One region of the Sediminitomix flava genome, then DNA from elsewhere that is predicted to be linked to it. Evidence: riboswitches for the same ligand, from Rfam matches in the RefSeq annotation. Region 1 holds a riboswitch; each other region holds the start of a gene.

Region 1 (5,920 bases):
ACCATCCAGTGGGTCTATAATCCAATTATACCCACCTTCATTTCTAGTACCAGTTCCTTCTTCTGCTATAAAACCTGCTTCAGGTAAAAAATCAGATAATTTTTCAACAATCATTTTTTCAGAGGTTTTATCGACATAAGAAACCATATCATTTGTCCCTTTATATTCAATATCCTCGCGCTCAAAACGAGAGCGTTCAACCATGATAAACTGTCCTACCTCTTCACTAAGTTCGACTACTTTTTTACATAGCCCTTCAAGTTGAAAATCTCCCATAAAAAAATCTATTGCTTAAAATTAAGGTTTGTCCACTTTCCAATTAAGAACATATCATCTATGCGTAATAGATGTATTTTCTCAAGGACAAAATGTCGTCAATTTTCTTACCAAAAACTATTCATATCCAATGATTCATTCAAATAGAAGTTTTTCATGTACTCAAAGACAATATGGGAGTTTTGGTAGAAGACATCTTTGGAAGGCATATCTTCAATTCCATGCTCTTCTTTCAACATTTCAAACTCTTCTTCGGTAATGTTTGTCCCTGTCATTGACCAAGCAGAAAAGTTACGATCTTCTACATGCCCTTCCATTACCATTTTTACATGCCTGTGTCTTTCATCTGAAGAAATCTTGTTGTACAGCGCTTTCACTTGCTCTTCATCGCCTTCAAGTACCTGAAGAAAATACTCATCTGAACACAACAGCATTCCTGAGATTTTCTTGTCAGCATTGTTGGTTTGACTTTTTTTCAAGATTTCAAACAATTCATCATCTGATAGTTCTTCTGAACGAGTACTCGAATAACATAGATAGTAGATCATTTTTAAAACTGTTTAAGTGAATGATACTCCAATATCTATGATCTGCTTTTTTATTTTCAGTCAATTTCGAGCACTTTTTTACATAAGAATGATTTCAGTTTGAATACAAGAATCAATCAATTTCTCGATTGAAAACCTCTTGAATATGCCTCGCATTATCTCCTTCAATTTTATTAATTCGCTGTATCGTGTGAGGTGAGGCTTCAAAAATATGCTTAAAAATAATCCACTCAACTCGTTCGGTATGGGGCGGTGTGGTAAGTGAACCTCTATAATGAAAAAATGCAAAATCCTTACTTTTGTCAAGCCCTTTGGCAAGAGAACGAACATCTAGAGATTTAGCAGGCAATACAACTCTATCCCCTACTTTGTCTGGAATTCGTTCGATCAATTCTTTAAAGAAATTAGGATCTGTTCCTTCTTTAAAAAGCACAGCTAAAACTAAGTAATTTTTAGAACCATCCTTATTAGTATTTGAATGTACCAAATGCATTTCCATTGGATATGTCACACCATCTATCAAATGTTCTGACGGAGTATGAAAGTGAAGTTGGTCAAAATTGTACTCTATTCCATCAAAACTAAACGTACTTCCAGGTTCATATTCTACTTTTACCGTTTTGCCTTCATTGATAAGTTGGTGAGGTTTATCTGTGATATGTGTATAATTATAATAAATCGTATGTGTTGAATCGTCTTCTTCGGAGGTTACTATATTTATAGGTGATTGTAACTTCCCATGCCCTTTCTCTACAGAAAGGTAATGTGTTTGTTTGAGATGATTATCGGCAACAGTTTCGTCTTTGGGAGAATGTTTACAAGCTATAAAAAAGCTACATAGCAAAAAGAGAATGATACTTTTCATATGATTTTTAATACATAAACATCATTTTCTTCTTGAATAATTCAGACCTACATTCATCTAAATCACAATAGTTTATCCAATTCTGAAACTCTTCGTGAAAATCCTTTTATTGAATCTTTCTAAATAAAATTGGTGACACAATAGAATTTATATACCTTTGTATAGCTTATCAAGAAAGACCGAGGGACTGGGCCCGATGAAGTCTTAGCAACCCCCTTCCAAATAGGCAGGTGCTAATTCCCATTTCTGACAAGAGTCAGGAGAAGATAAGTTTCATCCTACCGATATGGACTCTTCTTTTTTGATAGCGTTTTGGATTGCACCGTGCACTATCATTTTCTGTATAAAATTTAGTGCTTTTCATTGGAATGTGATTTTTGATCTAAGAAAAATATAGGTTCTTGACCAAACAAATCTACATTGTAAGCTGTTTAGCATCGGAACAATAGTTCACGAGATATCCAGAATCTAAATAAAAGTTGATTTAAATTTAATAACTCAAGAATGGCATACCTATTCACATCTGAATCGGTGTCTGAAGGGCACCCTGATAAAGTTGCTGACCAAATCTCAGACTCAGTCTTAGACGCAATGTTGTCTCAAGACCCAGACTCTCGTGTTGCTTGTGAGACGCTCGTAACTACAGGGCTTGCAGTATTAGCTGGAGAAATCACAACAAAAGCATACGTAGAAATCCCTGATATTGTACGCGAGACAATTAATAATATAGGTTATAACAAAGATAATTATCAATTCTCTGGAGACTCTTGTGGTGTTCAAGTGGCACTGCACAGTCAATCACCTGATATTGCACAAGGTGTAAATGAAGGAGAAGGAGTTGATAAAGAGCAAGGAGCAGGAGATCAAGGGATGATGTTTGGTTATGCCACAAATGAGACTCCAGAATATTTGCCTACAGCTTTGGCATTCTCTCACCGTTTGGTAAAGGAATTGGCTAACATCCGTAAAAATGAATCTGATGTAATGCCATATCTTCGCCCTGATGCAAAAGCTCAAGTAACGATTGAGTATAATGAAGACGGTAAACCAAAGCGTGTTCATACAATTGTTGTTTCTACTCAACACGATGATTTTGCAGCAGAAGAAGAAATGTTAGCAAAAATTGCTGAGGATGTAAAAGAGCATGTTATTGCTAGAGTAATTCCTGCTGAATTATTAGACGGAGATACAATCTATCACATCAACCCTACAGGTAAATTTGTGATTGGTGGACCTCACGGTGATGCAGGTTTGACTGGTCGTAAAATTATTGTAGATACTTACGGTGGTAAAGGTGCTCACGGTGGCGGTGCATTTTCAGGAAAAGATCCTTCTAAAGTAGACCGTTCGGCTGCTTATGCTGCTCGTCACATCGCGAAAAACGTAGTTGCAGCAGGATTGGCAGACGAAGCGTTGGTACAAGTTGCTTATGCAATTGGTATCTCAAATCCAGTATCTTTGAATATCAATACTTATGGTACAGCTAAAGTAGGTCTTTCTGATGTAGAAATTGCGGCTAAACTTTCTCAAATTTTCGATATGCGTCCTAAAGCAATTATCGATCGTCTGGGATTGAAAAACCCTATCTATACTCCAACGGCAGCTTACGGGCACGTAGGTCGTTCTCCTTACACTGCTGAAGTAGAATTCAACACAGTTGATATCACTGAAGTTGATGGTGTTAAGACAGAAATCCGTAAGAAAGAACTTAAAGAAGTTGAGTTCTTCACTTGGGAAAAGACAGATTATGTAGGAAAAATTAAAGACGATTTTAGCCTTTAATCTTCCAAATCATATACATTTGAACCCCAATCTACTTGTTAGGTTGGGGTTTTTCACTTTTTCACCCTTTGGGTAAATGTAGAGATTGATATTTATGAAGAAGATTATCTTTTTTGTTACCAGCCTTTTATACTTCACCTTTCAAGCAAATGCTCAAGTTGCTTTAGATCAAAAAGTAAGTTCGTACACATGTGATTGCTTACGAAATTATGCTCCTGAAGAAATTGACGATGAGATAATGGAAAATTGTATTTCAGAAGCAATGAAAGCAGTAGCTCCAGAAATGACACAAGTGCAAATCAAAGCCCTTGAACAAGTCGATAATATGTGGGCACTTATTGAAAATGTAACCAAACAAGTTTCTGAAAATTGCTTGCAACAATCTTCTTCAAAAGATAAAGGAAATACCTATTATTATTCGGTATGGAAAAAGGCCAATAAATGGTATGAAAACGGAAAAACGTTCGAAGAAATACAAGACTATACCAATGCGATAAAAGCTTATGATAAAGCATTAATCATTGACCCTGAATTTGTATTGGCTTGGGATAATATGGGTTTTTGCTATAAGCAACTGAAGAATTACCCTGAAGCAATTAGAGCTTTCAAAAAATCATTAATTCTCTATCCTGAAGGTAAGTTTGCCCAAATTGAGCTTGCAGAAGCCTATCTTTTAACCAAAGAAAGTGATAAAGCCGTAGAAATTTACAATGGTTATAAGGAGCTATTTCCAGATGAAGCTTTTGGCTACTTATCTGCTGGAAATATCCGATTGGGAGAAGGAAATTACAGAGCTGCCACTGAAGATATCCTAATGGCACATAAAATCAACATCTTAACTGGAGCAAACAGTAAACAAAGTAAAAAGCTACTTTTACTAATGTATAAAAAGTATAAAGATGACGGTGCTGAAGATGAGCTTCTCGAAAAAGCCAAAGAAATGGGAATCGAGTTGAAAAAAGAATAAATCTGAACATCTTATTAAATAATAAAGCCCTCTATGAACTGGAGGGCTTTATTGTTTATGTTCTTTATTTCTTACTCAGAAAATCATCGACAAGGTCTTTAAACCCTTGCGCTTTTTCATCTACAAAATCATAGATATCTTCAGCTTTTACTGAGCTTCTTGCTTCAGTCGCCTCCTCTTCCTCTTGTTCAACATCAGATTCTACCTTTTTTGAAAAAGCTTCCTCTGTTTTTTCTTTTGCAAAGCTTGTTGCATCTTTAGCTCCTTTCAGAATCGAATCTGTGAACTTGAAGAAGTCATCAGCATAACCTTTCCCCGCCTTCTTTGTAGTTTCTGCAATTCTTTCATTGGCCAAATCCTTATAAAAACCTCTCAGAATTTGATCATATTCACCACCTTGAACCCACTTCAAAAGTTCATTCAAACGTGTTACGGCAAATGGATGCGTTGTTGCATATGACAAGACATTCATCAGTTTGTGGAAACTGTCTGAAATAGAATCTGAGCTTTCATATTCTTCAGCTTGCTTGATGAATTCTCCCAAATCCATTTCATGAATATTACGTCCCCCTGCCATCTTCATTTCCATGTTAATCACAACTTCAGGGTCTTGAACCGCAAGAAGACCTGCACGGTCACAACTCAATTCGCTTTTTCTATTCCATTCTTGTAATGCCAAAATAATTGGTTTGAGTGCAATTCCTGTAAGCATTGGTAAAGCACGATCAGTTACTTTTAGCAATAAAAATAAAAGCGTACGATAAAGCACATGCCCACTCAAAATATGCCCAAGCTCATGACCAATAATGGCCATTAATTCATCATCACTCATTTGCTCCACCACGCCAGAATTTAGTGTGATCATAGGCTTTGACCAACCAATTGCTCCTGCATTCAGAAATGGTGTTTGTGTCACAAATAAAGCTGGTCGCTCGTCTTCTGGGATATCGAAAATAGTACATGCCTCCATATAAATTCGGTGTACTCTTCCGAACTGCTTTTCATTTACACGAACCGATGTGGCTAGTAAATACAAGTAGATTGATTTCTCGTCAAATACACTATAAAGTGCTTTTATGACTTTATCGATACCAGGTACTTTTCTTAAAGCTAGCAAAGCAGCTTTATCTGCAGGGTGTTCCCATGCTTCAGAAGTAATTCCTGGGAAGTTTACTCTAATCTTTTTTGGCTTGTTTTCCATAGGATAAAAAATGTTTAGTCCTCTGACTAATACGGTATATTACAATTAATAGTTTATTCTTTTACATTTCAGAAAGTGCATATAAAGCAAAAGAAGCCAACCAATGCTCTCCCATATAATCTCCATCTACAATATTTGGTAAAGAGAAATCAATATGTTTTTGTGCTAAATCTTTAAGATGAGCATATTTTGGGTCAGTCTTCGATATACCACTCAAACACCAGGCTCTCGAAAAATTCACACCATCAAGGTGAACCAAATGTCCGTCACTTCGATCTGAC
Region 2 (5,920 bases), 1.1 Mb from region 1:
TCAACACATCTTGGTACTCCAATCCTTCATTAAACATCTTTGATAAGATGAAATTAGAGGAACCATTAAAAATACCTCTTACACTATAAAGAAGCTCATTATCATAATACTCCTCCAGTGTACGGATGATTGGAATACTTGCACAAGCTGAAGCTTCATATAGAAGAGAAGTATCATATTCTTTTTGAAGGCTGACTAACTCTTCCAAGTTTTCTGCGATCATCTTTTTATTCGCACTTACTACATTTTTCCCATTCTTAAGGGCATTCGTTACAATGTCGTAAGCTTGATCAACATCATCAATCAACTCTGTAATAAGGTTGATTTCAGGGTTTTTGAGTACCTCATCTTTATCAAATGAGAAATATTTTGAAGGTAAAGGACGTTCTTTGTCTTTATTCTTTACCACAATTTTACTGATGTCGGCACGGAAGTTCTTACTGTTATTTAATACATCATAAAGTCCTTGCCCTACGCATCCAAAACCAAAAAGTCCTATTTTAACATCCCGTGTCATAAATCAATTTCTTTCTATTCTTTTGTTTAAAGAAGGCATCGATCGCCTTTGCTAGTTTATTAAATTCGACCAAGAAGCCATCGTGCCCATAAGTGGAATTGATTTCTTCATAGGTTACATTTTCGACATATCTTGCGATAAATCGTTGCTCGGAAACTGGGAATAATACATCTGTATTTACCCCTATTACTTGCGTATATGATTTGATAAGTTTCAATGCTTCTTTCAATCCTCCTCTGTTTCTTCCTAAGTTATGACTATCCATTGCCTTAGAGAGAGTCCAGTAAGAATAGGCATTAAAACGTTTTGTCAATTTTTCTCCTTGATATTGCTGATAGCTAGAAGCTCTAAAGTTATTAACCTTATCTTCATCATCATCCATTTGTGTAGTTTCATAAGTCTCATAATTTCTATATGAAAGCATCGCAATTGAACGTGCGGCTATCAAGCCATTAATCCCTGCATCATCTCTTTCTTCTTTCCAAGTTGGGTCTGCATTAATGGCTATTCTTTGTGTTTCATTAAATGCAATTCCCCAAGGAGAATGTTTTGCATTTGAAGCTACGATGATCAGATTCTCAGCTAAAGTAGGGTGTTTTACTGCCCACTCTAAAGCTTGTTGTCCTCCTAAAGAACCACCTATTAAAGTATGAATCTTTGAAATCCCCAAATCTACTCTCAGGAGATCTAGCGCATTGACCATATCACGAATTGTGATACTTGGAAAAGAATGATAATAAGGTTTATTAGTTCTAGGATTTACTGAAAGTGGTCCTGTAGAACCGTAACAAGAACCCAACACATTTGCACAAATAATGAAATGTTCGTCTGGATTAAAGATTTTATTATCCCCAAACAAACCACTCCACCAGTCCATGACATCGGCATTTCCAGTTAAAGCATGACAAGCCCAAATAATATTTGAGCCATCTTCATTGATTTTACCTGCGGTTTGGTATTCCAATTGAAATTCAGGAAGTATTTCTCCCGACTCCAGTTCAAATTCCTGCTGATATGTAAAGACTTGTGTGTGCATAATTCTGTGTAAATGTTGAAAAGCAGTCCCGAAGGACTGCCTTGGTTTTGTTTAGACTGCTAGTTCTTCATTAGCAAATGCGGCTGCAAATGCTTTTTCAAAATCAGATTTGATATCTTCAATATGTTCAATACCTACAGATACTCTCAACAATGCTGGAGTTACACCTGCGGCAGCTTGTTCTTCTTCACTCAATTGTTGGTGAGTCGTTGAAGCCGGATGAATAATTAATGTTTTAGCATCCCCTACATTTGCCAAATGACTCACTAATTCCAAAGAGTTTACAAATGTCTTAGCTTCTTCTAACCCGCCTTTCAATTCAAAAGAAAGTACTGCACCAAATCCATTGGTTAAGTATTTCTTAGCCAACTCATGGTGAGGATTATCTTTCAATCCAGGGTAATTTACTTTAGCAACAATTCCTTTTTCATCCAACCACTCCGCTAACTTTAGCGCATTGCTCACATGTCTGTCCACTCTCAAAGAAAGAGTCTCTAAACCTTGTAATAGTTGGAATGAGTTGAAAGGACTAAGTGATGGTCCAAAATCTCTTAAGCCCTCTACTCTTGCACGGATTGCAAACGCAATGTTTCCAAAAGGACTTTCAGAACCGAAAGTCTCCCAAAAATTCAATCCATGATAGCCCTCTGAAGGTTCCGAGAATTGAGGGAATTTTCCATTTCCCCAATTATAATTTCCCCCATCTACGATTACACCGCCAATCGAGGTTCCATGGCCACCAATCCACTTGGTAGCAGAAGCAGTTACGATATTAGCGCCGTGTTGTAGCGGCTTGAATAAATAACCTCCTGCACCAAAAGTATTATCCACAACTAATGGAATATCATGCTTTTTGGCTATCGCTGCTATTTTTTCAAAATCTGGAATATTGAAACCTGGGTTCCCGATGGTTTCAAGGTAAATTGCTTTTGTCTTTTCATTAATTGCTTCATCAAAAGCTTGAGGTTGATCACCATCAACAAAGTTGACTTCAATTCCTAAACGTTGAAAAGCAATTTTGAATTGATTGTAAGTTCCGCCATAGAGGTAAGTCGAGCTAACGATATTATCACCTGCTTGGCATAAGTTATTTAATGCAATGAACTGGGCAGCTTGTCCTGAAGCGACAGCTACAGCAGCTACGCCACCTTCTAGGGCAGCAATTCTTTTTTCAAAAACATCCGTAGTTGGGTTCATGATACGAGTATAGATATTCCCGAATTCCTTCAGTGCAAATAAGTTAGCACCATGGTCGGCATCCTTAAACCCGTATGAAGTCGTCTGATAAATAGGCACAGCTCTTGATCCTGTAGTAGGGTCTATATCTTGACCTGCGTGTACTTGTAAAGTATCGAAATGTAAACTTGCATTTGACATAGTAGTAATGATTTTGAAGGTGTTAAATAAGAAAATAGGTTGACACAGATGTGTCGAGAATTCCCAGATACAGATATGCCGATGTGATATACAGCAAATTGTATATGATTATTCTAGCTATTAATCGAATAGAATAGGGAATTTTAGAAAGGGTATGTATGTGACTAGCACATTCGCATTCGCAAGCGCATTCGGTACTTTGTAGAAATAAAAATTGTACCTATCAGATGATGATGTGATCCCGCAAGAACGGAAGTTTTTGTTGTAGTTGTTTTCATTATTGTTTCGATTTATATATCCTAAAACTTGATTTAGGCAAGGATTTAGCACCTTATCGTTTCTTCACTTTGGAAGGACAGGTTGCTAGAGGGTCATTGAGCCTTGTCTCTCGCCTCTTCCCTATAAACCCAGACACTAAAAAAGTGCGGTTGATCGAGAATTGATACCTCAAAACAACGGCACTTTTTTTTAGTATCCAAATAATCATTCGATTTTTTTCAAATAATCTAAATAAATCACTGAAAACATTTAAACATTTTCAATTCCATCAACTATTTAAAAAGCAAAATCAAACAAACTGAAAATCAACAACTTTAGTCAACCAAAGAAACTTGAACTAATTGATCAAAGAATTTTTCGATGAGAGGACGAATAGTTTTAGAATCGTCATAATTATTTATGATAATAGCAAAAGCAAACTCTTCCGAATCCATATTTTCAGCATAACCAGAATAAGCTAAAACGCGCTTCATACTTCCACTCTTTGCATGGATTTTTCCATTTGCAATAGAAGACCTACACATGTATTTCACCGTCCCTGACTTCCCTACAATCGGGATTGATTTTTTGAATGAATTAAAGACATTCGTACGGGTCATTTTAGATAACATCAAAGTCATTTGACGACTAGTAACACTGTTAAATCTTGATAGACCACTACCATCCTCCATATTAAATCCTGACATTGGCAAACCTCGATTCTCCCATTCATTACGAATCCTTTCAATCCCTTTTTCAGTACTCCCCTTTACTCCAAGTTTTTGATGAGAAATTGCTTTAGCCAGACATTCAGCATACAAATTATTACTCTTATGGTTGACCTCTGTAATCAAATTTGACAATGTCTCTGATTGAATTACACTTATAAGATTAAGATTCTTCTCTTCAAGATTAGATACTAATGTTTCTCCTTGAATTTCAACCCCTAAACCTTTCATATAATCCACCATAGAATGAGTTGTCTGAAGACTTGGAAAAGGTAATGCACCCTTGATTTTAAAACGATTTCGATGGGGAGGAATTGACCCTCTTATAAACCTTTGATTACTTCGAGGGCTTCCAAAAATATAAGCCTGATCACCAGAACCTTTTGCGCCAGATACAACTTCATTATTGAAATTAACTAGAGAACTTAAGTCAGGAGAAGAGCCTAAAAATTTAGTTTCCTTTCCTTCTTCAAAGCTTTGAAAATAAAGCTCATACTTATTCTGATTTATATTCAAACTTGAAATTGGTGCAGCATAATAATTTCCAATATCTTCCCAAATCCATCCTCTAGGAATAAGCTGAGAATCAAAAGCGGCATCAACTCCAATCACATTTCCAGTAATTCGATTAAGAGGTTTCTCTAATTTTATTTTAGAAAAATCATCAGTGGTAAGTGATGGGTCGCCCGAACCGATTAAATACAAATCCCCATTTAGAACGCCATCACGCCAAGTTCCTGAGTACTTCAGTTGAGTTGAAAAAGTGAAATTTTCACCTAAAAGTAACAAGGCTGAAGAAGTTGTAAATAATTTCATTGTAGATGCTGGACAGAGTGTTTTATTCTCTTCATAACTAAAAACTTCTTCATTGTTTTCCGTCTTAATGACATGAATAGATACACTTGCATTAGATAATTGAGGGTGATTTAAGATCTTTTTGACACTTTCTGAGAAAGCACTTTTTGAAATACTTTGACTCCATCCACTTGAATAATAAAACACTGTAAGCCAAAAAAATAGGACAACTTTAATAAACCTCATTTCAATATGATTAGAATTGATTAAAATCTTACGTGAAACTCTTCTCATCAAAAATAAGAATTTTGATTTTTGACACTAGTCCGAATTAACTTAAGTACTAAGTAATCGGATATTTATGGCAAAACAATTACTCATACTCCTAATCATCTCATTAGGTAGCTTACAGATAAGCTATGCTCAAATAGAAGATGAAGTCACCCAAGAAGAAACTGATCAAGCTGTTGACTCTCTTGAGTTTGAAGGACCTTACCAAAAAACGCACCCTCAAAGTATAAATGCAGAATCTACTGTTTTAAGACTTCAAAAAGGGAATTACAGATTCGGATTAGGTGGTTATGCCAGAATACAACCTATTTACGATTTCGAAGGCTCACAACAAAATGACAACTTTGTAGTCATTGATATTCCTGTTGAACAAAAAGCAAAGGAAGATCGATTTGGGATTTTATCTAATGCATCTCGTCTTGCTTTTGAAGTACTAGGAAAAGGAAAAGTCTCTGGACCTCTAAGAATATATATAGAAGGCGATTTTAGTAGTGCGGATGGAAATGACAATTTCAGGCTTCGTCATGCATACGGACAAGCATTAGGCTTTACGATTGGTCAAACATGGACAACATTCTCTGATGTAGAAGTTTATCCTAACAACGTAGACTTTGAAGGACCAAATGGAATTGTTTGGCTTAGACCTGCTCAAATTAGATACGAGAAAAAGGTTAAGAATTGGATTTTTGGTGCGGCCGTAGAAAACCCAACAGATAATATTTTCCCTGGAATTTTAGCTGAAGACAGTTTGAGCTTTGTTCCTCAGCGAGTTCCTGATTTGGTAGCAAAAACTCAATATTCTTTTGGGATTGATGATAGAAGCCATTTACGAGTAGCATATGTCTATAGAAAACTCTACTACGAACAAAATGATGTCATCAGAGATGCTTCTGGTTGGGGTGTAGCCTTATCTGGCCA
Region 3 (5,920 bases), on a different contig from region 1:
CTCATGAAGAAGTTCTGTAAATGCTTCTGCAAAACGATCAGCAATTGCTTTCACCAAGATAGAATTGTAATCATCTAGTTCTGCTTCATATTTCTTAGAAATTTCATCAGCTCCAGTGATTGTAACAGCAAAACCACCAATATAATCACGTTTTTCGGTTTCCTTAGGCGCTATATAATCTGCCAAAGAGAAGTTAGGTGAAGTTTTAGCCTTTTTGTTTTGCTGTCTCAGATGAGAAAGTGTTTGTATGGTCGCTTCTCTGTTTTCTTTAAAGAAAATCTCAGTATGAGAAGGGTTATCAGGCATCGGGATTTCCTCAATATTATAATCGTAAACCTCAATATCATCATGGTTTACTGTATTGGCTGGGAAGAATCCAATGACAGCCTTAGCCGTTAACAATTTCTCAGAAATAATCTTTTCAACCATTTCTTGAGCATCTTTATACAATCTGCTAGCCTCCTCTCCTACAATTTCATCTTTAAGGATAGCAGGGAATTTACCAGCTAATTCCCAAGATTGGAAGAACGGTGTCCAATCGATATAACGTTGGATTTCCTCTAGTGAATAATCATCGAAAGTTTTAGATCCGAAGAATGAAGGCTTATTGATATTTGTATTTTCCCAATCAATTTTCACCTTGTTCTTTCGAGCATCTTCAATAGAGATATATTTCTTATTTGATTTACGCTTTGAATGATCTTCTCTCAATCGAGCATATTCATTTTTGAAATTCTCATAAGCTTCTTCATATACACCTTCAGTTTCAGATGTAAATGCACTCGCTACAGGAACAGATTTAGAGGCGTCCAAAACATGAATCACAGGACCACTATATACAGGGTCAATTTTAACTGCTGTGTGAATTCTTGACGTAGTAGCACCACCAATCATTAAAGGAATTTTAAGTCCTTTACGCTCCAATTCTTCAGCTACATAAACCATTTCATCAAGCGATGGAGTAATTAGACCACTCAATCCGATCATATCTACATTCTCCTCTACAGCTTTAGCAATAATCTGCTCAAGAGGAACCATCACACCCATATCAATTATTTCGAAGTTGTTACAAGCTAGTACAACTCCTACAATATTTTTACCGATATCGTGTACGTCTCCTTTTACTGTAGCCATCAAGATTTTTCCCGCGCTACTTTTTCCTGAAAGTCCAGGGTTATTTCTCTTTTCCTCTTCAATAAATGGAATCAAGTAGGCTACAGCTTTCTTCATTACACGAGCCGATTTAACAACTTGTGGCAAGAACATCTTTCCTTCTCCGAAAAGATCACCTACGATATTCATTCCATCCATCAGAGGGCCTTCAATTACTTGAAGTGGGCGATCAAACTTCTGCCTTGCTTCTTCAGTATCCTCATCTATAAAGTCTACAATACCTTTTACTAGCGCATGAGAAAGACGCTTTTCTACAGGAGCTTCACGCCAAGAAAGATCAACTTCTTTTTTCTTACCATCCCCTTTTACAGTTTCAGCAAGTTCAACAAGTCTTTCTGTCGCATCATCTCTTCTATTGAGTAATACGTCCTCTACGCGTTCTAGTAGTTCTTTAGGAATCTCTTCATAGACCTCAATCATACCAGCGTTTACAATACCCATATCCAAACCTGCTTTAATTGCATGATAAAGGAATGCTGAGTGCATTGCTTCACGAACTACATTGTTACCTCTAAAAGAGAAAGAGACATTACTGATACCTCCACTCACTTTCGCATGAGGAAGATTCTGTTTGATCCAACGTGTAGCCTCAATAAAATCAACACCGTAATTATTGTGCTCATCAATACCTGTAGCAACAGTAAGTACGTTAGGGTCAAAAATGATGTCTTGTGGAGGGAAATTAACTTTCTCTACTAATATATCATATGATCTCTTACAGATTTCAATTCTTCTTTGATAACTATCCGCTTGCCCTGTTTCATCAAATGCCATGACTACTACAGCTGCTCCATATTTCTTTACCAGTTCTGCCTTTTTAATAAACTCTTCTTCTCCCTCTTTCAAAGAAATTGAGTTTACAACCCCTTTACCTTGTACACACTTCAGACCAGCTTCAATTACTGACCATTTTGAAGAGTCAATCATAATTGGTAAACGAGCAATATCTGGTTCAGATGCAATGAGGTTTAGGAATCGGGTCATGGCTTCCTCAGAATCCAACATCCCTTCATCCATATTTACATCAATCATTTGTGCACCACCTTCTACTTGGCTACGAGCAACCTCCAAAGCTTCATCGTACTTATCTTCTTTGATAAGTCTTTTAAACTTCAACGAACCAGTAACATTTGTACGCTCACCAATGTTAGCAAACATACTATCTTCTTTGATAGAAATAGGTTCTAGTCCAGATAGGTGAAGTACTGCATCTTCTTCAGGAATTTGTCTTGTTTCATGAGGACTAACTACTTCAGCAATTTTCTGAATGTGATCTGGTGTAGTACCACAACATCCACCAATAATATTTACTAGACCATTACTAGCAAAGCCTTCAATAATTTCTGCCATCTCCTCTCCTGTTTGATCGTATTGACCAAATTCGTTTGGAAGACCTGCATTTGGGTGTGCTGAGATTAGACAATTAGAGACTCTTGAAAGTTCTTGAACATAAGGCCTGAGAAGATCTGCACCTAAAGCACAGTTCAAACCTACACTAAACAAGTTTGCGTGTGAAATGGAATGCCAAAATGCTTCTGCAACCTGTCCAGAAAGCGTACGACCACTCGCGTCAGTAATAGTACCAGAAACCATTACAGGAAGTCTTTTACCATAGCTTAGATTTGGAAATTCATCAGTGATTTCAACATTACCTTTTTCTTGATCATCAAAATACTTTTCGATCGCAAATAAAGCCGCCTTACAGTTTAGCGTATCAAAAACCGTTTCGACTAGAAGTAGATCACAACCACCTTCTACTAATCCTTTGGTCTGTAAATAGTATGCATCTACAAGTTGATCGAAAGTAACGGCACGATAACCCGGATCATTCACATCTGGGGAAATGGAAGCTGTTCTGTTTGTAGGTCCCATAGAACCTGCCACATATTTAGGCTTAGAAGGATCTTCCGCTGTTAATTCATCAGCTACTTCTTTGGCTATTCTTGCAGATTCATAGTTAAGTTCATAAACTATATGTTCAAGCTTATAATCTTCCATGGCTATTGTTGTACCACTAAAGGTATTGGTTTCAACAATATCTGCCCCTGCCAAGAAATACTGTCTATGGATATCCTTAATAATATCTGGACGAGTAATAGACAATAAATCGTTGTTGCCTTTAAGGTCAGATGGATGATCAGTAAATCTATCTCCTCTAAAATCTTTTTCTTCTAATTTATGGCGTTGGATCATAGTACCCATTGCACCATCCAAAATTAGAATACGTTCTTTCGCTAAGTCTTTGATGTCTTTTTTCTCCATGCTTGCAGTCAATTCATATTTTGACACACTAATTATACAGACGCATGTGAAAACAAACAATAGAAAATTCTTGATTGATTACTAGCAACTTACATATACTTTGTAAGTAGTTTTTGGTCATAAAAAAAAGGGCAAGAAAGCCCTATTTAATCAAAATAAATCTATGATTGCTTTCACCTATCTTCCTCAGACACCTCTGAGCCGGGAATTGGCACCAAGCATGTAAAGCTTCTTGGTTGCCAAGGCATCATTGAGCCCGGTCTCTCCACCTTTCAGGATAAGTGGTACAAAGATATGTAATCAATCTTATTATTAAAATTTTATTATTGAGAAATGTAATTTCACTTAATTAATTTCTCCAATTTTGTCCTTCTCCCACAGGTTCTTTCTGTATATTCATCCAAATTCGATATTGTTCTTGTGGATCTTGGTAATTAGAACGATATGACATTACAATTTGTGGGTTACTAAATGGCTTAAAGTTATTTTTTAATTCCATTGCCCATCTTTGATTTTCGGTTTGCATATTTTTCAATGCTAAGAAAGTTGCTTTAAACTCTTCTTTGGTTTCTGGAAATGGAAAAATATCAACTTCATCCAAGTAAACTGTCATTTCGGATAAAGGTACTTTAATGAATAAATGATCCTTACCTTCAAACTCAGGTAAAGCCACCTTTACTGTTTTATATCCTTGAAAACTCACTTGAATACTATCTACAGGTTTGATCAGCATTTCTGCTCTACCATCTCCTTTCGTAATAGCTCCTGTTCTTCCTGCCAACACATGCGCTCTGTTCAACGGACGCCCTGTTTCTTTTTCGTAAACAATTACTGTTAATTTATCAGTCTTAGCTTGGTCTTGAGCAAAAGATGGGAAATAAAAGAATAGTCCTACTATGACTAAGGTTATATAATTGATGTTTCTTCTCATAAAAATCTGATTCTATATTGAAGTAATTTGCTAGTAAAATATCATTATCGGAATAAATTTAACAGTATTACTGTTTGTTGACTTTAAAAGTCATAAATTCTCTTAATGGGTTAAAACATAAGTGAATAACCTAATCAAGTAAGGTTTTGTTTTTACAGCTATAAAAAAAACAAAAAAAGGCCATAAGATTTAACTTATAGCCTTTTATACTTTAATAGAAAATCTAAGCGTATGACTCTTCTATTGTATGTACCTTTTGATTGGGTGTGAATCTAGTATATTGTCTTACTTCAGTCCAATTTGTGTATTCTAAACCTTTTTCTTTCAATCTATCAAGAGTTTGAATAGATGGCCATGACATATATGGATATTTAGGCTCTTTGAATTGTGGTATTGGAATAATTGCTTCTTTATTATCAAGCTTGTGGAAATACTCATTAAACTGTTTCATCGCAACATGCATAAAGTTATACATGATAGTTAAATGAGAATCTTTCTTTCCTCTTTTTATTGGAGTCTGAATTAAAATGTCACCACAATCAATGTCAGCTGTAAGCTCATGTAGTGTTGATCCATAAACTTCTTCATCAGATTCCATTAGGTGTACAAATGGTTCTACTCCTCTAAAGTCAGGAAGAAGTGATGGATGAATATTGACAATTGATACTTTAGGCATATTGATAAAATCTTTTTTCAAGATTTGATCTAAGCCACAAGAAAGGAAAACATCTGTTTCAAGATTTTTCAACTCATCAATAGTTTCTTTCTTATTAAAGTTGTCTGATTCAATGATTTTGAATCCATACATTTTAGAAAGCTCTTGAACGGAGTATAGTTTATCTTCTTCTTTTCTGAATATATTTAAGATTGATGCAGCCAAAGGAATAAAAGCCGCTAAACCTAAATAATAAAAAATGAAGGAAGAATTAAATCGTTTAAACATGAATCTCAATCCCTTCAAATCGTTGATAGTAACTCCATCAATTTTCATGTCTTTTTTTGAAAAAACAACTGCTTTTATAGGCAATTTATATTTTCTCAACATTAAGTTCAAAGCTAACACCGCCACATAAGATGGTGAGCACCCGTATACAATGTTCATAAAAAAATTAGAATAGTGATATGTAAATGATGCCCGAATATAGCAATGTTGGTATTTAAATAATAAAATAATACAATTATTTAATGTTAAGTGAATGATTTTTCATTAATGAAATAAATTGTATTAAATCTACAATTCTTACAAAATCAAAATATTTTAAAGTATGTAAACCTGTATATGAGTAAGATACGCCGCTGTTTGTTTACAAATAGGTTAAAAGAAAGTAGTATCTAGCATAATTATGAAATAACCTATTCTGAGATATGTATAGAAACCTAATTACTGCTGCACTTATTGCTAATATCCTATCGATTGAAAAAGAGTTAATTCTTAATTCGCCTCAGCAAATCATAAAATCAGAAGAAGCTATTCAGTATTCATTTTCAAGAATAGAACTTGAAACCATAATTTTAGAAATTGAGGATGAATATCATCTCAACCTAATTGACCTT
Region 4 (5,920 bases), on a different contig from region 1:
AAGGTCTTTCATATTCTATCCCGAACTCTTGTATATACTCATCTCTTTCCGTCCAAAGTCCACCGAGGTCAGCGGTACGTACTAAATCTTTCTTTAATTGAAGAGGCGCTGATAGCTTAAAAAGCTCTTTATATTCATTTTCATAAATCAGATAAGCATTTCGGTAAGCAATAAAGGCATTATTATAATCATTATTCGCATCATAGATTAAGCCCATCAAAGTATGAATGAAAGCATCTTTTTTATACTTTTTATCTGATTTGTATTTGTCACTTAATGCTTGCAATCTCAAATCCAACCTTCTACACTCTACTAATGCCTTTTCATAATCTCCTAGATGTACATAATTAAGAGCCTTGTAATAATGAATCATTAAAACTTCATGATCTTCCCCAAAATAGGTCGAAAGGTTAGGGTTTAGTAAAAGGGCTGCTCCTTGCTCTAAAAATTGCTTTCTTTCATCCTCAATAAAAATATATGCTTTCTCAAAATAGGTATTACTTTCCTCATATTTCCCTGCTAGAGAAGCAACAGTTCCAGCATTTACATAATACAAAAACCTATTTCTACCATTGGCATCTTTTTTCTCATGAGCTTTCATAAACTCATCGGCTGCACTATAATTTTGTGTTTCAATAGCCTTATTTAACTCATAATTTTTTTGATAGAAACTAGGTAAACTACAAGATGTAAAAGCAAATATTAGTACAGCAATGAAGGCGGTATAGAATTTCATAAGCTTGTTTGTCTGCAAAATAAAAACCCCTAAAGCAAAGCCTTAGGGGTATAACTGGTTGAAAGATCTGATAACAGATTTTTATCTTCCCCCAAGAATAATTGGGTGTTAGTTCTTTATATACTTTTTAATTTCTTTGTCACCAATCCATACAATCTCAGTTGATTCAAGATCATTCATTTCAAGATTGACTTTATAATTAACTACCTTCTCTTTTTTATAAGCATCTACAGTTGAATTGATTATTCCAACCAACATGTAATCTGCTCCTAGTTCTGAAGCTAATTTGGCTCTTGTTTCAGGACTAGAATTCGTTTGTTGTTGCTTCTTTTCTTCTCTCAATTTCTCTCTGAATAAAGCATTTTGAACGATTCTCACTTGTCCAGAATTAATCAATTCTCTTTCGATATCTTTAATGAAGTTATCAGAAGAAATGTGTTCATGGCTTTTATTAACGACACTTCCGACAATAACTACAGGAGGACGATTATGAGTTTCTTCAAATCGTCTATACCATGGCTTGCTTAGTACATCAGCACTCATCTCTTCAGCAACTTGCTTGGAATCAATATCATTCCATCTGCCACTAATATCAATTTGTTGATCTGGGGCAACTCTCGTAATTTTTCTAGAACAGCCCGTTGTAAATGCGATGATGAAAACTAAAAGGCTCGTCCACAATAGGTTTTTCATTTGTTTGTTAGTTTAAAAGTATTCGAATTAAAAATTTAAATCAGTTTTATCTTTCCTTTTGGTTTTGTCAGTCTCTTCAAGACAATTTTGTTGTCTTTCAGTTTCACAACTTTATATTTTACAGAGACTAATCTATTATTCAATGATCGTTCATCATGGATAATGTAAAGATGTTTACGATCTAGCACCCATTTTCCAGCGAGGTAATCATGATTGTTATTTTTCCATCCCATTTTCTTGTCGATGGAAAAATTTAATTCATTCCCTATCTCAATCGGGAAATCATCCATTTTTTTGGCTTTACCCAACTTCTTTCTGCTCACGTCAGTTACAGTCCACTTCTTTTTACTGAGAATACTCTCTTTTTTTAGTTGTGACTTACTTTGAGCAAATGACTCATTAATAAACAGGCTACTTAAACCGAAAATGGTTAAAAGAATAATGGTTTGTAGTTTTATATTTTTGATCATGTAGGGATATTTAGGTCTATCATCTAATCACTTTAAAAGACGTAAGGGAAGGCTAAAGAGTGGGAATTGATTTATTAATAAAATCTAATTTGGACATTAAAAAAAGCTAAAAGCACGAATGCTTTTAGCTTCTCTAATCGAATTATGTGGTTTAATTCACTCAAAATCTGAATACTACGAAAAGGTATTTCAGAGTTATAAATTATTTCTCTTTTGACTCATTATTTAATACAAAGTAATCTACAGGATCAACTTGTTCTCCTGCTTTTATCACCTCATAATGCAAATGTGGACCAGTTGAATTTCCTGAAGAACCTACAAAGCCAATCACATCTCCTTTAGAAACGTAATCTCCTACCTCTACATTAAAGCCTGAAAGCTGACTATATGAAGTCTTATAAGTTTGATCGTGACCGATAATAATCTGACGACCATGTCCAATACCTTTCCCTTTAAACTCTTTTAATATAACTCTCCCATTTGCTGTAGCTACAACTGGAGTTCCAATTTTCGCCCTAAAATCAATACCCTTGTGCATTAGTTTTTTCTTTGAAATAGGATGAAAACGCATACCAAAATGAGAAGATACTTCTACCTTTTCCATTTTTAATGGGACGATACTTGGTTCATTATCAAAGCTTGAATTCTCTATAGAAATAGCTTGAATAAGTATACCTAGTAAAGGAATAAAAAGTAGATAGCTAAATTGTTTTAGTCTTGAGCTTTTATTATTCTGAATCATTTGTACTCGCTTTTTAAGTTTGCTTCCAAAGTTTTTACTGAGTAATAAATGTTTATTCTCTACCTGTGAAAGCATTAATTTTAAATAATTAACCTCCGACTCATTTCTTGAAAGCACCTTTTGATCTGCTAAATATTCATGAAGAATGTTGAAAGAATTTTTAAGGACAAAAGCAAAAGGGTTACACCAAAACAAAATGGTATAACATTCTAGTAAGATGCTATCAAAAGAGTGGAGCTGTCGGACATGAGCTTGTTCATGTGTAATAATAGACTTAATACCATCTATTGACTTATAATTGGACGGTAAAAAAATCCAATGAAAGAAAGAGAAAGGGGCAGAAGGGTGATTTGTTAAATAAAAGGTATTTCCTTTAATTTCTGTCTTTAAAGCTGAACTTCTGATCGAAATCAACTGTCTAAATTGAATTATAAACCTTATTAAAAACAATATCACACCAAATATATAGATGACAAATAGCAGTGTACTCCATTCAAACGACATTGCTTGTGACACTTCTAATACATCTATATTTTGAGAATTTTCGATTTTCTCAAAATCTTCTATCCATAATGTATATTTCTTTAAATTATCTTCAATAGGAATATCAAAAGATACTAGTGGTCCAAGAATTGAACTTATCAGAATCAAATAAAGAATCCCTCTATTTAACTGATGGAAAGTAGCCTTCTGGAAGAGTACACGAAAAAATAGATATGGTATGGTCATCAATACACTCGACTTCCATAGAAAGTGTAAAAACTCGATCATTTTGTTTTTTTCTTTTGATCTATTTTATCTTCAACCATTCTTTTAATTTCCTCAAGTTCAGAAATACTTAAATCTTCACTCTCTGTAAAAAAAGAAGCAAAACCCGATAAAGAACCATTAAAAAATGACTTGACTATTCCTTTGAAATGTGATCCAAAATATTCCTTTTTCGACACCAAAGGATAATATTCATTTACCTTACCGTAAGTATTAAATCCCAAGAAACCTTTTTTAGTCAACACACGAATCACAGTTGAGATAGTCGTATATGCTGGTTTAGGCTCTGGAAATTGGGCTACAATATCTTTTAGATATGCTTTTTCAAGCTTCCATACATATTGCATAATTTGTTCTTCTGCCTTTGTCAATTCTTTCATGACTGCAATATAATTACTTTTGTAGTTATAAAACTATTTTTATAGTCATAAAAGATTAAAAAAATATTTGTTATTGTTTTTCAGATTCTAAAACAAAAGATTCTATTCTCCGTTTTAAAAGGATATCTCAATAAATTTCAGTCTAACAATTAAACTTTATTAACTTTTATTTGATAAAGAAGATCTAAAGCTTCAAATTTGCAATAGCATCAAGAATCTTTAAAGATACCAACCGAGCAAAAGAGCCACGGTGGTTGAAGGATGTGGTCAGTATAGACAAAAAAATGTACTCCCTTCACTTGAGGCCATTTCATTGTTTCACTTTTTAAATCAAAACAACATGGCACTTGATATAATCGAAAGAAAAACCGTAGAATTTAAAGAGAAGTTTTCCACAGAAAGCGCTCAAAAATTAGTTGATCGATTCAATTACTTAGTAGCAGATAAAGGATGGAATATAATAAAACAAGCATATATCCATACACTACAAAGTGAAATTATAAGTCGTGATCTAATTAAAGATCCAGAAGAAAAACAAATTATTGCCCACTCTATATATCATCCAATTGAATTGAGTGATGGGCATATTCAACTTGTTAGATAATAAAAAAGAGTCCTTTTAATGAATAATTTAAAGGACTCTGTTATTTAATTCCTAGATCATCATTTATTCAGACGCCCACTTAGGGTTTAATTTCAATATTTCATGATATACAGGACAATCTTTATCGTGAGCTCCTTTTAAATATCCTGTACTCATCAGAAATTCATTAGTAATCTCACCTCCTGTAAACTTGAATGTCTTTTTAAATAATTTCACCCACTCTTCTTTTGTCTTTGGGTGATTCAAGTCTAGCCAATTTTTAAATGAACCATGTTCTTTTTGTAATCCCAAAATCACATTTGCATTATGAATAGCTGCATTGACTTTTAGTTTATTCCTAATTATTCCCTTATCAGATAGAAGCCTTTCTCTATCTCCTTCTGAGTAATTTGCTACAACTTCAATCTCATATTGATCATAAGCCTCATAGAAATTCTCTTTTTTATTCAAAATTGTTGTCCAAGAGAGTCCTGCTTGATTTATCTCTAAAATCAATCTACCAAACAACTCATTATCCGATTCTAAAGGAAATCCATACTCATGATCATGGTAAAATCTATTTACATCATCTTCTTTCATCAAAGCTACAGCTTGACAATATGATTTTGGCTTTGGCTCCATCTTCTAGTATTATTATATTTTATTCTAATAAAATTATAAAATAAATAGACAATTACTAGAATTATGCAAAGGATTTAATGTAGATGATCTGAAGTGTTTTCAAAGATGTTCTGATGTTCCGTCATTTTACCCATTATAGACTTCATCACTCGAACTCTCGCCCAACGCGGTAAAAAATCAAGAGAGTAAATGAGCAGTTTTGTGAGTAAACCAGGAAGTACAGTACTTTTTCTACCTAAAGCTTTGAGTATAGGAACTCCAATCATACTCGTGGAAAGTGCCATATTCATTTTCATATCTGCTCGTTCTGAGAATGGTGTTTTAACGGGCCCAGGTGCAGCTGCTAAAACGTCCACATTATGGTCTTTCATTTCATAAGATAATCCTTCAGCTAATGATTGAACATATGCTTTACTTGCAGCATAATTTGAAGCTAAAGGAACTCCTTGAAAGCTTACCAAAGAACTTAATAATATAATTCCCCCTCTCCTTTCTTCAGCAAATCTTTTGGCGAAGTGATAATTAAGCTTTAAGACTGCAGCACAGTTTACTTGAAGCATATTTAATTCCTTTTTAAGGTCTGAGTGAATCAACTTCCCAGAAGTACCAAAACCAGCAGATTGAATAAGTAAACCAACCTCAAGCCCTTCACAAGCTGCTAAAATAGCATCTATACTAAACTCCTCTGACACATCTTTAGCCACAATCTTGACTTCTGTATTATATTTTTTCATTAGGCCATTAGCCAATATTTCAAGTTTATCGAAATACCTAGAATTCAAGACTAAATTGAAACCTGCACTGGCTAAAAGATTACTTAGTTCAAGACCAATTCCAGATGATGCGCCAGTAACTACGGCCCATTTTCCATATTTATTTAATAATCTATTTTTTTCTTTAGTAGAA

What was found. Region 1 has a riboswitch for S-adenosylmethionine ahead of metK (methionine adenosyltransferase). Riboswitches for the same ligand answer to the same signal wherever they lie in the genome.
Region 2: another riboswitch for S-adenosylmethionine. It lies ahead of BC781_RS07650 (O-acetylhomoserine aminocarboxypropyltransferase/cysteine synthase family protein); the one in region 1 lies ahead of metK (methionine adenosyltransferase).
Region 3: another riboswitch for S-adenosylmethionine. It lies ahead of metH (methionine synthase); the one in region 1 lies ahead of metK (methionine adenosyltransferase).
Region 4: another riboswitch for S-adenosylmethionine. It lies ahead of BC781_RS18365 (hypothetical protein); the one in region 1 lies ahead of metK (methionine adenosyltransferase).

Annotation. Positions count from the first base shown of each region.
Region 1 covers NZ_QGDO01000002.1:1,219,888-1,225,807, forward strand. The annotation lists gene BC781_RS12020 (inositol monophosphatase family protein) at 1-276, opposite strand, end outside; gene BC781_RS12025 (BLUF domain-containing protein) at 384-824, opposite strand; gene BC781_RS12030 (carbonic anhydrase family protein) at 937-1,689, opposite strand; SAM riboswitch class I at 1,853-1,962, shown strand; gene metK (methionine adenosyltransferase) at 2,194-3,471, shown strand; gene BC781_RS12040 (tetratricopeptide repeat protein) at 3,566-4,438, shown strand; gene BC781_RS12045 (M48 family metallopeptidase) at 4,503-5,639, opposite strand; gene BC781_RS12050 (DUF2891 domain-containing protein) at 5,701-5,920, opposite strand, start outside.
Region 2 covers NZ_QGDO01000002.1:76,633-82,552, forward strand. The annotation lists gene BC781_RS07640 (homoserine dehydrogenase) at 1-517, opposite strand, end outside; gene metX (homoserine O-acetyltransferase MetX) at 501-1,553, opposite strand; gene BC781_RS07650 (O-acetylhomoserine aminocarboxypropyltransferase/cysteine synthase family protein) at 1,605-2,930, opposite strand; SAM riboswitch class I at 3,218-3,338, opposite strand; gene dacB (D-alanyl-D-alanine carboxypeptidase/D-alanyl-D-alanine endopeptidase) at 3,524-5,005, opposite strand; gene BC781_RS07660 (DcaP family trimeric outer membrane transporter) at 5,073-5,920, shown strand, end outside.
Region 3 covers NZ_QGDO01000007.1:269,151-275,070, forward strand. The annotation lists gene metH (methionine synthase) at 1-3,435, opposite strand, end outside; SAM riboswitch class I at 3,610-3,719, opposite strand; gene BC781_RS21640 (peptidase associated/transthyretin-like domain-containing protein) at 3,785-4,366, opposite strand; gene BC781_RS21645 (formyltransferase family protein) at 4,590-5,468, opposite strand; gene BC781_RS21650 (hypothetical protein) at 5,732-5,920, shown strand, end outside.
Region 4 covers NZ_QGDO01000005.1:223,364-229,283, reverse strand. The annotation lists gene BC781_RS18390 (COG3014 family protein) at 1-736, opposite strand, end outside; gene BC781_RS18385 (penicillin-binding protein activator LpoB) at 845-1,429, opposite strand; gene BC781_RS18380 (hypothetical protein) at 1,465-1,899, opposite strand; gene BC781_RS18375 (M23/M56 family metallopeptidase) at 2,102-3,412, opposite strand; gene BC781_RS18370 (BlaI/MecI/CopY family transcriptional regulator) at 3,409-3,789, opposite strand; SAM-I-IV-variant riboswitch at 3,991-4,083, shown strand; gene BC781_RS18365 (hypothetical protein) at 4,130-4,393, shown strand; gene BC781_RS18360 (DNA-3-methyladenine glycosylase I) at 4,457-5,014, opposite strand; gene BC781_RS18355 (SDR family NAD(P)-dependent oxidoreductase) at 5,089-5,920, opposite strand, start outside.